Regions from separate parts of the Alteromonas sp. AWJ4_199 genome, predicted to be linked through region 1. Evidence: predicted binding sites of a transcription regulator. Region 1 holds the regulator's gene; each other region holds the start of a gene.

Region 1 (3,182 bases):
ATTTAGAAAGCTTACGGTATATGAAAATATCATGGCCATTTTGCAAACCCGTAAAGATTTAAATTCACAACAGCAAGAAGAAGAAGCTGATGCACTACTTGATGAATTTAATATCAACCATATACGTAATAGTACGGGCATGAGTTTGTCAGGGGGAGAACGTCGTCGCGTAGAGATTGCTCGCGCTTTGGCAGCGAAACCACAATTTATTTTGTTAGACGAACCATTTGCTGGTGTTGATCCAATATCAGTTAATGATATAAAGAAGATAATACAGCATCTTCGCGATAGGGGTATTGGTATCCTTATCACGGACCATAACGTACGCGAAACATTGGATGTTTGCGAAAAGGCGTACATTGTGAGTCATGGTGAGCTTATTGCGCAAGGAACCGCGGAACAGGTTTTAAGTAATCAAAAAGTAAGGGATGTATACCTAGGCGAACAATTCAGGCTATAGTTAATGTAACCGAATTGTCATTTTTCAGTTTCGCTCTGGTATATTCAATTTAGAGCATTTAAATAAGACGTAGATGAAACCATCTTTACAGCTAAAATTTAGCCAACAACTTACCATGACACCTCAGTTGCAGCAGGCCATCAAGCTGCTGCAGCTTTCTACGCTTGATCTTCAGCAAGAGATTCAAGAGGCACTCGACTCTAATCCACTGTTAGAAGTGGAAGAAGGTAACGACGAGCCACAAGTAGAAAAGAACAATGTCGATAGTGACGATAGTGCTGCTGAAGCGACAGCTTCTGCATCAAGCGACACGCTAGAGGCAGGAGATGCACTGGAGAAGAACGACCTTCCCGATGAGCTGCCTATCGACAGCACCTGGGACGAGTACTACTCCGCCTCTTCTGCGCCTGCGCCTGGCCCGTCTAATGATGACGAACAAATCTTCCAAGGTGAAACTACCGAAGACATCCAAGAGCATTTGCTTTGGCAAATGCGCCTCACTCACTTTTCAGACACTGACCGCGCTATTGCTACGGCTATCATCGACTCAATCGACGAATCCGGTTATCTAACCGTTACCCTTGACGATATCTTAGATGCTGTTAATGACGATGACTTAGAAGAGCCTATCGAAATGGACGAAATAGAATGTGTGCTTAAGCGCATTCAAATGTTCGACCCCATTGGTTCAGGTTCTCGTACACCTCAAGAGTGTCTTATGGTGCAATTGCGCCAGTTTTCAGAAGACACACCGTGGCTTGCTGAAGCGAAGCAGCTTATTGAGGAATATTCAGACTTACTGAGCAGTAAAGACTACCGCACGCTAATGCGTAAGAGCCGATTGAAAGAAGATCAGCTGCGCGAAGCAATGCGTTTACTCCAAACCTTGAATCCTCGCCCAGGTAGTGCTTTAGTTACTAAAGAGCCTGAATACGTTATTCCTGATGTCTCAGTAACCAAGAAAAATGGCCGTTGGGTGGTTGAGCTGAACCCCGACAGTCTGCCTAAATTAAGCGTAAATCAAACGTACGCAGCAATGAGTCGCCGTGCCAAGAACAGCAGCGATTCACAATTCATCCGCTCACACATGCAAGAGGCTAAGTGGTTCATAAAGAGCCTTGAATCTCGCAACGATACCTTGATGAAGGTTGCAAATTGCATTGTGCAGCAGCAAATGGGCTTTTTTGAGCACGGCCCGGAAATGATGAAACCAATGGTGCTAAATGATGTCGCAGAAATGGTAGATATGCACGAATCGACTATTTCGCGTGTGACAACACAGAAGTATATGCATACGCCCCGTGGCATCTTTGAATTGAAGTATTTCTTCTCAAGCCACGTAGCAACCGAGTCAGGTGGTGAGTGTTCATCTACAGCGATTCGTGCTTTGATCAAGAAGTTAGTGGCTGCGGAAAATCCTAGCAAGCCGCTAAGTGATAGCAAGATTGCTTCATTGTTGGCCGAGCAAGGCATAAAAGTCGCTCGGCGAACAATAGCAAAATACCGGGAATCGTTATCGATCCCGCCGTCGAACCAACGCAAAAGCCTTATCTAACCGGGCTTAATAATATAAGGAAGACGAAATATGCAAATCAACCTTACTGGTCATCATGTCGAAATCACCGACTCTTTGCGTAATTATGTCGATACGAAGTTCAGCAAACTTGAACGTCACTTTGATCACATTTCTAATGTGCATGTCATCCTGAACGTTGAAAAATTAAATCAAAAAGCTGAAGCGACTGTTCATTTAAGTGGCGCTGAAGTATTCGCATCCTCAGAAAATACCGACATGTATGCGGCGATTGACAGCATGGTTGATAAACTCGACCGGCAGGTAATCAAGCATAAGGAAAAACTGAAAAAACATTAGTAGTTAATTAAGCATGGATATACAAGCCATCGTAAGTCTGGACCGCACCGAGTGTGCGGTTCAGTGTAATAGTAAAAAGCGAATTCTTGAGATCATCGCTGATATCGCTGCCAAGCATAACGATAACATCGACCAGGCAACGGTTTTAAATAGCTTGATGGCTCGAGAACGTATGGGTAGCACGGGTATAGGTAACGGCATAGCACTGCCCCACGGCCGCCTAGCAGGCCTTGAGAAGGTAATAGCAATCGTTGTAACAAGTACACCAGCTATCAACTTTGATGCCCTAGACGAAAAGCCCGTAGACATATTCTTTGCTCTTCTCGTTCCCGAAGAGCAAACCGAAGGACACCTTCAGACACTGGCTACCGTAGCCGGTAAGCTAAGCGACAAAGAAACGATTAAAACAATACGTCGTGCAACAACCAGCGACGAAATTATTTCTGCATTAAGTTAAACAATAAGGGCTTATACATTATAGATAGGCACTTTATTCAACAACGCGTATGTGATGAAACCAGAATATAAGGGAGAGTTTAGGTGAAGCTGATCATAATCAGTGGTCGTTCGGGGTCTGGTAAGTCTGTCGCACTTCGCGCTTTGGAAGATTTAGGTTATTACTGTGTTGATAATATCCCAGTAAATTTGCTTCCCACCCTCACCCATACTGTTGTTGATGAATACGATCAAGTTGCGGTAAGTATTGACGTTAGGAATCTCCCCAAAAACCCTGACGACTTGGTAGAGATTCTAGACTACCTGCCATCCTCTTGGTCGATGACTATAGTATACATTGACGCAAGCGACGACGTTCTGGTTAAGCGCTTTAGCGAAACTCGCCGTCTTCAC
Region 2 (3,182 bases), on a different contig from region 1:
GCTTCGTTAGACTCATCAGGGTTGATAAGACGACGCAGCATAGGTCGAATTACAAAGATGATAAGTACTATTATAACCAAGCCACCAACAACTAGCTTAAGAATTGGCAGAAATCCTGGCTGTTCCCACAAAGGCGCATCTTCAATTTCACCTGCATCCATACGAGTAAAGGGTACGCTAACCACTTCTAGCGAGTCGCCGCGGGTTACATCAAAGCCGATTCCGCCCTGTAAAAGCCTACGAATGTTAAGAATTTCTTCTTGTTTGCGTGGGGTTGGCGTTATAGCGCCGTCTTCGCCTGAAACCTGGGCATAGTCTACTGCCACCGACACACTTAGTCTGCGGATCACACCTGTCTGCTTTTTGGTATGACTAATGGTGGTATCAAGCTCGTAGTTACGGGTCGATTCTTTCGCTGTGCGCCCTGGCATAGTTTGCTGATTACCGCCCACAGCATTTTCTGGAATATTAGAATCTAACGGAGGCTGATTTGACAATGCACCAGGAATACCACCCACGCCGCCACCCACGCTGTTCTCTTCCATGATCATTTCACTGCGAACCGCAGGTAAATCAGGGTTGTAGCTGCGCTGAGTTTGCTCCATAGCAGTAAAGTCCATCGTAACGTCAGCTTGCGCCGTGTAGTTACCTATGCCCAAAACTGGAATGAGTATGGCGTCGATTTTTTCTAAGTACTCTTGCTCGCGCTGACGTTCAATTTCGTATTCTTTTCTGGCACGGGCACTCATTGAATCTTGTGAACCCGAATTGAGCAGGCGGCCATTGCTGTCTGTTACTGTTACTTTTGACGGCTCCATGTTTTGAACTGCAGATGCCACGATATCAACGACCGCATCAACTTCTTCACCGGCAATAACGGCACCGCGCTTAGCCGTTAGCACAACGGTTGCCGACGCTTTCTTCTCTCTACGTGCAAACACGTTCTCTTTTGGCATAGCTAAAAGAACACGGGCTTTTTGAATACTGGCGATATCTTCAATGGTTGCAGCAATTTGTTGCTCGCGGGCGTGTTTTAAACGTTCCATTTCAACACGCTGGCTAACACCAAACCCCATATCCTGCATAATGATATCGGTACCAGCATCAGAGGCCTTAGTTAACCCTTGGCGGGTCATGCCCAAACGGATATTTTGAAATTCGTCACTTCTTACATAAACAATATTGCCCTCAAGCTTATAGTCGATTTGGTTTGCATCCATATAATCGAGGGTTTCAATAAGCTCTTGGGTTTCCATTTTCGCAAGGGGGCGATAATCAGGTTCTTGCGACCAAATAAGAATAAAGATTGCGATGGCCACACAGATGACCAAAACAACCACAAGGGCCATTTGGCGCATCATATCTGCACTGCCTAAAGTATCCATAAAACCAGATTTGTTTTCTGGCTCATTGTCCACTGCTTGATTTTGTTCAGGAACCGTAAGGTTTGTACCTGTAGCTTCAGCCATAACCTACTCCACCTACACCGGCATATTCATTATTGTTTTATAGGCTTCAAGCACTTTGTTACGCACTTGAACAGTGGCTTCAAAAGCAATACCCGCCTTTTCTTTCGTCAGCATAACTTGCGCCAAACTTAAACTTGGGTCGCCCATTTCAAAACGTTGCTGTGCATCTTTTGATTCGAGCTGCATGCCATTTACACCATCAACCGCATTCTTAAGCATGGTCGAGAAATCACTTGCCGAGCTATTAACTTCACTAAGCGGCTGTTGCTGAGGCTCGTTAACTTGAAGACGAGTTTGCCCAATCATGTTCTGCATTTCTTGATACAAACTATTGGCTTTAACGTCCATAACCACTCCTAGCGTTTCTTTGAAAACCGCCTGAACACCGGCGAATACATAATCTATAAGAGTGAATTAGCAAGGGGCTTGCCAACTTTAAAAAACCTTAAATTTCAATGCGATAATAACTAAATGAGAGGGTAAGCCAAATTTATGGCGTTTGATTTGAAGGGAGTAACAAAAAACCGCCGCCTTCTTTACTTCAGAGGCGACGGATAACGGGGATGAAACGAGAGATTCAAAACAGCAGTACTATGCTGGTACTTCAATACCATCTTCACGCATACGCGCTAGTTTATAACGAAGGGTACGAGGGCTTATACCTAGCTTTTCTGCTACGTCTTTGCGCTTACCATTACAAGATACCAAGGTATCAAGAATAATTTGGTGCTCCTGATAACGAAGCTCTGAGCCCAATTTGTTATCTTCAACCGGCTCTTGTGCAACTTCAAGCGGGGCCGACATGTCTTCGTCAATCATTAGATCGCTAGCATCTATTTCATTGTTTTCACAAAGAATAAGCGCGCGTTGAACCACGTTCTCCAATTCTCGAACGTTTCCTGGCCAGCTATATTGCGACAATTTATTGCGCGCAGCAGCACTTAATCTGATAGTACCCAAGCCCTGTGAACTGGCGTGACGCTGAACAAGATGTTCGGCAAGCGGAACAATGTCTCCTGGGCGTTCCGATAGCGGGCGCCATTCAATAGGAAATACGTTTAAGCGGTAGTATAAGTCTTCTCTGAATTCGCCAGCATCCACTGCTTTTCTTAAATCTCGGTTACTCGTAGCAATAACTCGCACATTAAGTTTAACGGTTTTTCGTCCGCCAAGGCGCTCTACTTCACGCTCTTGTAACACGCGCAGTAATTTAGCCTGCAGTGCCAAATCCATCTCAGTTATTTCATCAAGTAACAGGGTGCCGTCTTGGGCTTGTTCAAACTTACCCGGACAGGCCTGAATAGCACCAGTAAAAGCCCCTTTCTCGTAACCAAACAAAGTCGCTTCCAACATATTTTCTGGAATAGCAGCGCAGTTGATGGCAACAAAAGGTGCATCGCTTCGCGGTGACTGGTCGTGAATATAGCGAGACAGCACTTCCTTACCCGACCCGCTTGGACCCATCACCATAACGGTAGCTTCAGACTTCGCAACTTTCCGCGAAAGCTCAAGTAGCTTCAAACTTGAAGGGTCGGCTACGATTGGCGTACGTGACTCAATTTTTTGTGCAGGCGCGTAGCGCCCTACTAAATTAAGCAATACTTCTGGCGCAAAAGGCTTTGAAAGGTAATCCGTTGCGCCATCACGCATCGCTTGTACTGCATCATCAATGGTGGCGTAGGCCGTCATTAACAGCACAGGCATATTAGGGTA
Region 3 (3,182 bases), on a different contig from region 1:
TCGGTTTCATTGACGCAATCTGCTCAGCAGTTGAATCAAGTTCAAAAGAAAGGGTCTGAAGCACCTGTGAACCAAGAGAAAGTGGACCGTCTTAAAAAAGCGATTCAAAGTGGTGAGTACAAGGTTAATCCTGAAGTGCTTGCTAATAAAATCTCGAAGCTAGAATCCGAGATTTTTGGTACTAAATAATTCGGCACTAAATAATCTGGTGTCAAATAACTAGTTAGAATTTATCAGACACGTTCAATGAGACAAGTATAGTGACAGAACAAGTAAGCCAGTTAACACAAGCATTATCACGTCAAGTGGAACAAATGACTTCACTTGCGTCGCTGCTTGAAAAAGAACTGCAGCTTATTAGCTCGCGTGACGCTGAATCTTTGATGAACTTGTTAGACGAAAAAACAGCCCTTCTGGGTTCTATTCAATCGCTGGATGCAACGATTGAAGACGCTATCGACAACGAAAATGCGATGTCGGAAGACGATGAAGCATTAATGGTTGAGGCAAAGAAGCTTCTTGAAGATTGCAAATATCGAACACAGGTTAATCAAAAAGCCGTAGAGCAAGGACAGCTACGCCTCACACACTTGCGGAATTTGATGATGGAAGTTCGAGCAAAAGAATCACTTACTTACGACAAAAAAGGGAAGCCAAAAGGCGGAACTTTAGGTGCCGGAGTGAGTGCTTAAGCGTTTACGCCGCATTTTAACGTCGCGGAGTACTAATCGCTTCGGCAGGCAATCTCACTTCCTTATTACGCACCTTTATATACTTTCTTTCGATGTTGTTGGTGCGACCCTCCTTTGGGTTTTCTTCTAGTAATACTTTACATCTTTCACTCGGCGCGGCTTAGCAGTCGACAAATAAATATCGTAGACTTGCTGCATATCTAAAGAAAGCTCAGTTACGTAAGTATCTTTCCCAACGGGATAGGTTTTAACGACCTCGGCGCCTCTTATTACTCCTTCCACAGACGCGCGTAACGTTTCACTGTCAACAACAAGGCGTGATACAGACTGACTACCTTCTATTTTTTGACCGTATACCTGCTCGGTCAACTCTCGGTATGCATCTAATTTTGACGCTTTCATCGCCATTATTAGCTTCATACTGTCAGACTCGCCTTTTTGCGATGAAATCGGTGCGTAACCAACCGCCTTTAAAACAGGGTAAGTTTCAGGCTCAACGGTTTCCCATTCGACGTGCTTATCGATAATGCCACATCCACTCAAAGAAACTGCCAGGCCAAACATAGAAGACCGCAAAAGTAGCTTTGAATTTTTTAGTCTATTCAACCACATAATTTAAAACCTCTGTGTGCATTAATAACGACTTAGTGACGTCTGATTGTTTACTTTCATTACCTATGTAGGCTAATAACCTTTGAGCAAAGCGTTATGAGGCGACTAAACTTTCATAACACATTTTGCAGTTTTAGACCTTGGTTAGAAGGAAATAAGCAATATATGCGCCCGTTTGCTTTTAAAGATAGCTTCCCACTTTAATTGGCACTTTTTTCGCATAGAACTCGCGTAGGTCTCGCATTGATTACGACATTATTTAATCGCAATAACTAAACAACCACAGAGGTGTCACGTGCGACAAGCAAGCAAAACAACGCTAATGGCATGTTTAAGCAGAGCAATGGCCGCTGTTTGCCTACTTAGCCTAATCGCTGGGCAAGCCCATGCCGTTTGGTATGAAGCCACTGGACAGGCTGTGGTAATGAACGGTAACAAGGAAGCAGCAAAACGCGCAGCAACACAGGATGCGCTCAAACAAGCTATGTTATTTGCTGGGGCGTCAGTGCAAAGTGTAGCCAAACTAACTAATGGGCTTCTGAAAAACGAAGAGATGACAATTAGTTCAACGGGCGAAGTCGAACAGTTAGAGCTCGTCAGCGAAACTTATAACGGTGATGTAGTCACAGTTAGTGTACGTGCAGACATCTTTCCTAGAGGGGAAGTATGCTCAGCACAGCAGGACCAAAAGCACTTTGCCACTACTCACTTTAGAATAAGAAACAGAACACAACTGACTGAAGGAAATATTCCACACTTTGATAAGGCGTTTACGCAGCGTTTAGCTAAGGCAATGCAAGAACAGACAGACAATCTCAGTATTACTTACGTTGCTCCCCATACTGCAAAGTTTGATAGCCGTTATACCGACAAAAACGTACGTACACTATCAGATCAAAGTAACACGCAATTCGTTATTGTCGGGGTTATTGATGATTTAAGCGTTACACAAAAAGAAGCATCCATGTTTACACCATGGCGAAGCAACACTTCACACCGTGCTTTTGCAATGTCTGTACAAGTTTATGACGGAATAAACGGCGGCCTATTGTTCAGTTCCTCTTACAATGCTAATGAAGAGTGGACGTTTGACAGATTTGAAGACATTGATGAATTTTCGTCATCCTTTTGGCAATCACGCTACGGTCGGGCGATTGATGGCTCAATCAGCCAATTAATAGAGGATATTAAAGAAGCGACAGCCTGCCAACCTGTTACGGGTCGCGTTATCAACATTGCGAACAACAAAATTTCGATATCTCTTGGGCGAGATAATGGCATATCTGAAAAAGATGAACTATACCTTTATCAGGCCAAAGAGGTGGTCGATAATCGCGGTAGAAAATATCTTCAATATACACTCTACCCCGGTACATTTATTGTTGATAGTGCATATGGCAATTCGTCTGTGGTAGTCAACGCTACATCGGGAATTACTGCGAATATTCAGGAAAACGATTTTGTAGTTAAGAAGTAAATTAGCTTTCACTTTATCAAATGTAAGTCACTGGCGTTGGGGAAACAGGGTTGGAATATCAACAAACCCGTGTTATACCTATAACTACGTATAGTATCTAATACTTAAACTTCAGATAGAGATAAGTACTCTCTCTTATACTTTAGTATGACCTACATAATAAAAATATGACCCTTTCTCTGTTTGCGTCGCACTGCTTAGCATTAGTAGCCTTGCTACTGGCTGGACAACAACTGAGGGATCACTATGTCATCGAGTTTCCAAAGCTCGAACAGGAAGTTAAAAATAATTTTGGAGCTGACAAAGCCTTACATGTCAGTGCGCTAGAAACTAAACTTCACGACCTTGAAAATAAGGCTGTTAAAGAGCAGCTAATCGGTGTAAACGCTTTCTTTGACGAG
Region 4 (3,182 bases), 1.8 Mb from region 1:
CGGCTTTACGAAGACCAAGCTGTTCCATGATTGAGCCTTGGTGCTCTTCTTGACAGTCAATCGTTAGTGTTTCGTAAGGTTCTTGTGTTTCGCCGTCAACTTCTTTAAGAATTACTTCTGGACGAGATACAGCAAGCTCGTAACCTTCACGACGCATGTTTTCAATAAGAATACCCAAGTGAAGTTCACCACGACCTGATACGCGGAACTTATCAGGGTCTTGAGTTTCTTCAACGCGAAGCGCAACGTTGTGTACTAGTTCGTCGTTAAGACGCTCAAGAATGTTGCGTGACGTTACATATTTACCTTCTTTACCCGCAAACGGAGACGTGTTTACCTGGAAGGTCATGGTTACAGTAGGCTCATCAACCGTAAGCGGAGGAAGCGCTTCAACTGTATTTTGGTCACAAATTGTGTCAGAGATCTTAAGTTCGCCAAGACCTGTGATAGCAATGATGTCGCCAGCATGCGCTGATTCAACTTCGTGACGTGCAAGACCAAGATAGCCGTAAACTAAGCCAACTTTACCGTTGCGCTTTTCGCCATCAGCTGTAACAACAGTTACTTGTTGATTTGGCTTAACTGAACCGCGCTTAACGCGACCTACACCGATTACACCCACGTATGAGTTGTAATCAAGCTGAGAAATCTGCATTTGGAAAGGACCGTCGATGTCAGCATCTGGCGCAGATACTTGCTCAACGATAGTTTCAAATAGCGCAGTCATGTCTTCTTGAGGCGCGTCTGCATCGTGTGATGCCCAGCCATTTAGTGCAGAAGCGTAAACTACTTGGAAGTCAAGCTGCTCGTCAGTTGCGCCTAAGTTATCGAAAAGGTCGAATACTTGATCCATTACCCAATCAGGGCGTGCGCCAGGCTTGTCGATTTTATTGATAACAACAATTGGCTTAAGGCCTTGGGCAAATGCTTTTTGCGTAACGAAACGCGTTTGTGGCATTGGGCCTTCTTGTGCATCTACAAGTAGAAGTACAGAGTCAGCCATTGACATTACACGTTCTACTTCACCACCGAAGTCAGCGTGTCCAGGAGTATCTACGATGTTGATTCGGTAGTCGTTCCAGTTAATCGCTGTGTTCTTAGCTAGGATGGTAATGCCACGTTCTTTCTCGATGTCGTTCGAGTCCATTACGCGCTCTTCTTGCTCGCCTCGAGATTCAAGGGTGCCAGACTGCTGTAACAGTTTGTCTACCAGGGTGGTTTTACCGTGGTCAACGTGGGCGATGATTGCGATGTTACGCAATTTACTAATATCAGTGGTATTCATGCTTATATAGAGCCTGTGTAAATCGATGCCAACTTAATTCGGGAATCGAATAAGTCTGCATTAGATTTGTTGCAAAAAAATGCAGATAGAGAAATTTGCGCGGATTGTACAGAAAAACCTCGACGTTTGCGCACCTTTTTTTGATCCTATGTCACTTTTATTGGAATTAACTCTTCAGTTTAAAAAATAAACATATTAATTGCACCGAATTGAGCAGAGACGGTGGTGGTGTGATAGAAAGTGATCTAGGCTAAATGACATAAAAGTAACAATTAAGCACCACTATGGAGCGCCAGTGCACTTTATTAGTGCAATGCTATTCAAATGGAAGTGATAGATGCCTGTCCATGCCGCAAAATTCGGCTTGCTTGTAAATGGCATGATAATCGCTTTCACTTTTGCCACTGTTGGAGTGAAGCTGATCATTCCGCATTTTTACATTAAACCTGGAGGACACGATGTCAGTAGATAAGGCATTAGAACTGATTAAAGAAAGTGAAGCGAAGTTTGTAGATTTACGTTTTACCGACACTAAAGGTAAAGAACAACACGTATCAATTCCTGCAAGTGTTGTTGATGAAGAATTCTTCGAAGAAGGTAAAATGTTCGACGGTTCTTCAATTGCTGGTTGGAAAGGCATCAACGAATCAGATATGGTTCTTCTTCCAGACGCAGACAGCTGCGTTGTAGACCCTTTCGCAGAAGAAACACAAGTAAACATCCGCTGTGACATTGTTGAGCCTTCAACAATGGAAGGTTACGAGCGTGACCCACGTTCTGTTGCACGTCGCGCAGAAGAGTACTTGAAATCTACAGGTATCGGCGACACATGCTTCTTCGGTCCAGAACCAGAGTTCTTCCTTTTTGACGATGTGCGTTTCCACACAGATATGGCAGGCTCGTTCTACAAGATCGACTCTTCAGAAGCAAAGTGGAACTCAGGTGAAGAATTTGAAGGTGGCAACATGGGTCACCGCCCAGGCGTTAAAGGCGGCTACTTCCCAGTACCTCCGGTAGATTCTGCTCACGACATTCGTGCTGCTATGTGTATGGTTATGGAAGAAATGGGTCTTGTCATTGAGGCTCACCACCACGAAGTAGCGACAGCGGGTCAAAACGAGATCGCTTGTGAATTCAACACATTAGTTAAGAAAGCTGACGAAATTCAAGTTTACAAGTATGTGGTACACAACGTTGCACACGCATACGGCCAAACTGCTACCTTTATGCCTAAGCCACTTGTTGGCGATAACGGTTCTGGTATGCATTGTCACCAGTCTATCTCTAAAGACGGCGTGAACATCTTCGCAGGTGACAAATACGCTGGTCTTTCTGAAGAAGCACTTTACTACATCGGTGGTATCATTAAGCACGCGCGTGCAATCAACGCCTTCGCCAACGCTTCTACAAACTCTTACAAGCGTCTAGTTCCTGGCTTCGAAGCGCCGGTAATGCTTGCATACTCTGCGCGTAACCGTTCTGCATCAATTCGTATTCCACACGTAACTAGCGATAAAGCGCGTCGTATTGAAGTACGTTTCCCTGACCCAACAGCTAACCCTTACCTTGCATTCTCTGCAATGCTAATGGCTGGCCTTGACGGTATCAAAAACAAGATCCACCCTGGCGATGCTATGGATAAAGACTTGTACGATCTACCTGCAGAAGAAGCGGCTGAAATTCCAACTGTTGCAAGCTCGCTTGAAATGGCACTTGAAGCACTTGATAACGACCGTGATTTCCTTAAAGCCGGTGGCGTAATGACTGACGACATGATTGATGCTTACATCGACCTTAAGTCTGAAGAAGTGACTAAGCTTAACATGACAACTCACCCAGTTGAGTTCGACATGTACTACAGCGTGTAATAACACACTGTATAGCAATTTTCACAAAA

The links. Region 1 encodes sigma-54, which starts transcription at its own class of promoters, with help from an activator protein. Its sites were predicted from a motif close to GTTGGCACGNNNNTNGNNT; they were not measured.
Region 2: the regulator sigma-54 is predicted to act here: its motif matches at 1,885-1,903, upstream of fliE (flagellar hook-basal body complex protein FliE).
Region 3: the regulator sigma-54 is predicted to act here: its motif matches at 1,508-1,526, upstream of ACXAER_RS18300 (flagellar assembly protein T N-terminal domain-containing protein).
Region 4: the regulator sigma-54 is predicted to act here: its motif matches at 1,659-1,677, upstream of glnA (glutamate--ammonia ligase).

What each region holds. Positions count from the first base shown of each region.
Region 1 is NZ_JBSWUR010000001.1:1,494,372-1,497,553, forward strand. Features, by position in the region: gene lptB (LPS export ABC transporter ATP-binding protein) at 1-460, shown strand, start outside; gene ACXAER_RS06515 (RNA polymerase factor sigma-54) at 534-2,015, shown strand; gene hpf (ribosome hibernation promoting factor) at 2,046-2,333, shown strand; gene ptsN (PTS IIA-like nitrogen regulatory protein PtsN) at 2,347-2,790, shown strand; gene rapZ (RNase adapter RapZ) at 2,874-3,182, shown strand, end outside.
Region 2 is NZ_JBSWUR010000003.1:212,465-215,646, forward strand. Features, by position in the region: gene fliF (flagellar basal-body MS-ring/collar protein FliF) at 1-1,469, opposite strand, end outside; gene fliE (flagellar hook-basal body complex protein FliE) at 1,482-1,817, opposite strand; gene ACXAER_RS18045 (sigma-54-dependent transcriptional regulator) at 2,061-3,182, opposite strand, start outside.
Region 3 is NZ_JBSWUR010000003.1:265,609-268,790, forward strand. Features, by position in the region: gene flgM (flagellar biosynthesis anti-sigma factor FlgM) at 1-189, shown strand, start outside; gene flgN (flagellar export chaperone FlgN) at 261-692, shown strand; gene ACXAER_RS18295 (LPP20 family lipoprotein) at 819-1,304, opposite strand; gene ACXAER_RS18300 (flagellar assembly protein T N-terminal domain-containing protein) at 1,600-2,781, shown strand; gene ACXAER_RS18305 (transglutaminase-like cysteine peptidase) at 2,949-3,182, shown strand, end outside.
Region 4 is NZ_JBSWUR010000001.1:3,275,449-3,278,630, reverse strand. Features, by position in the region: gene typA (translational GTPase TypA) at 1-1,285, opposite strand, end outside; gene glnA (glutamate--ammonia ligase) at 1,744-3,153, shown strand.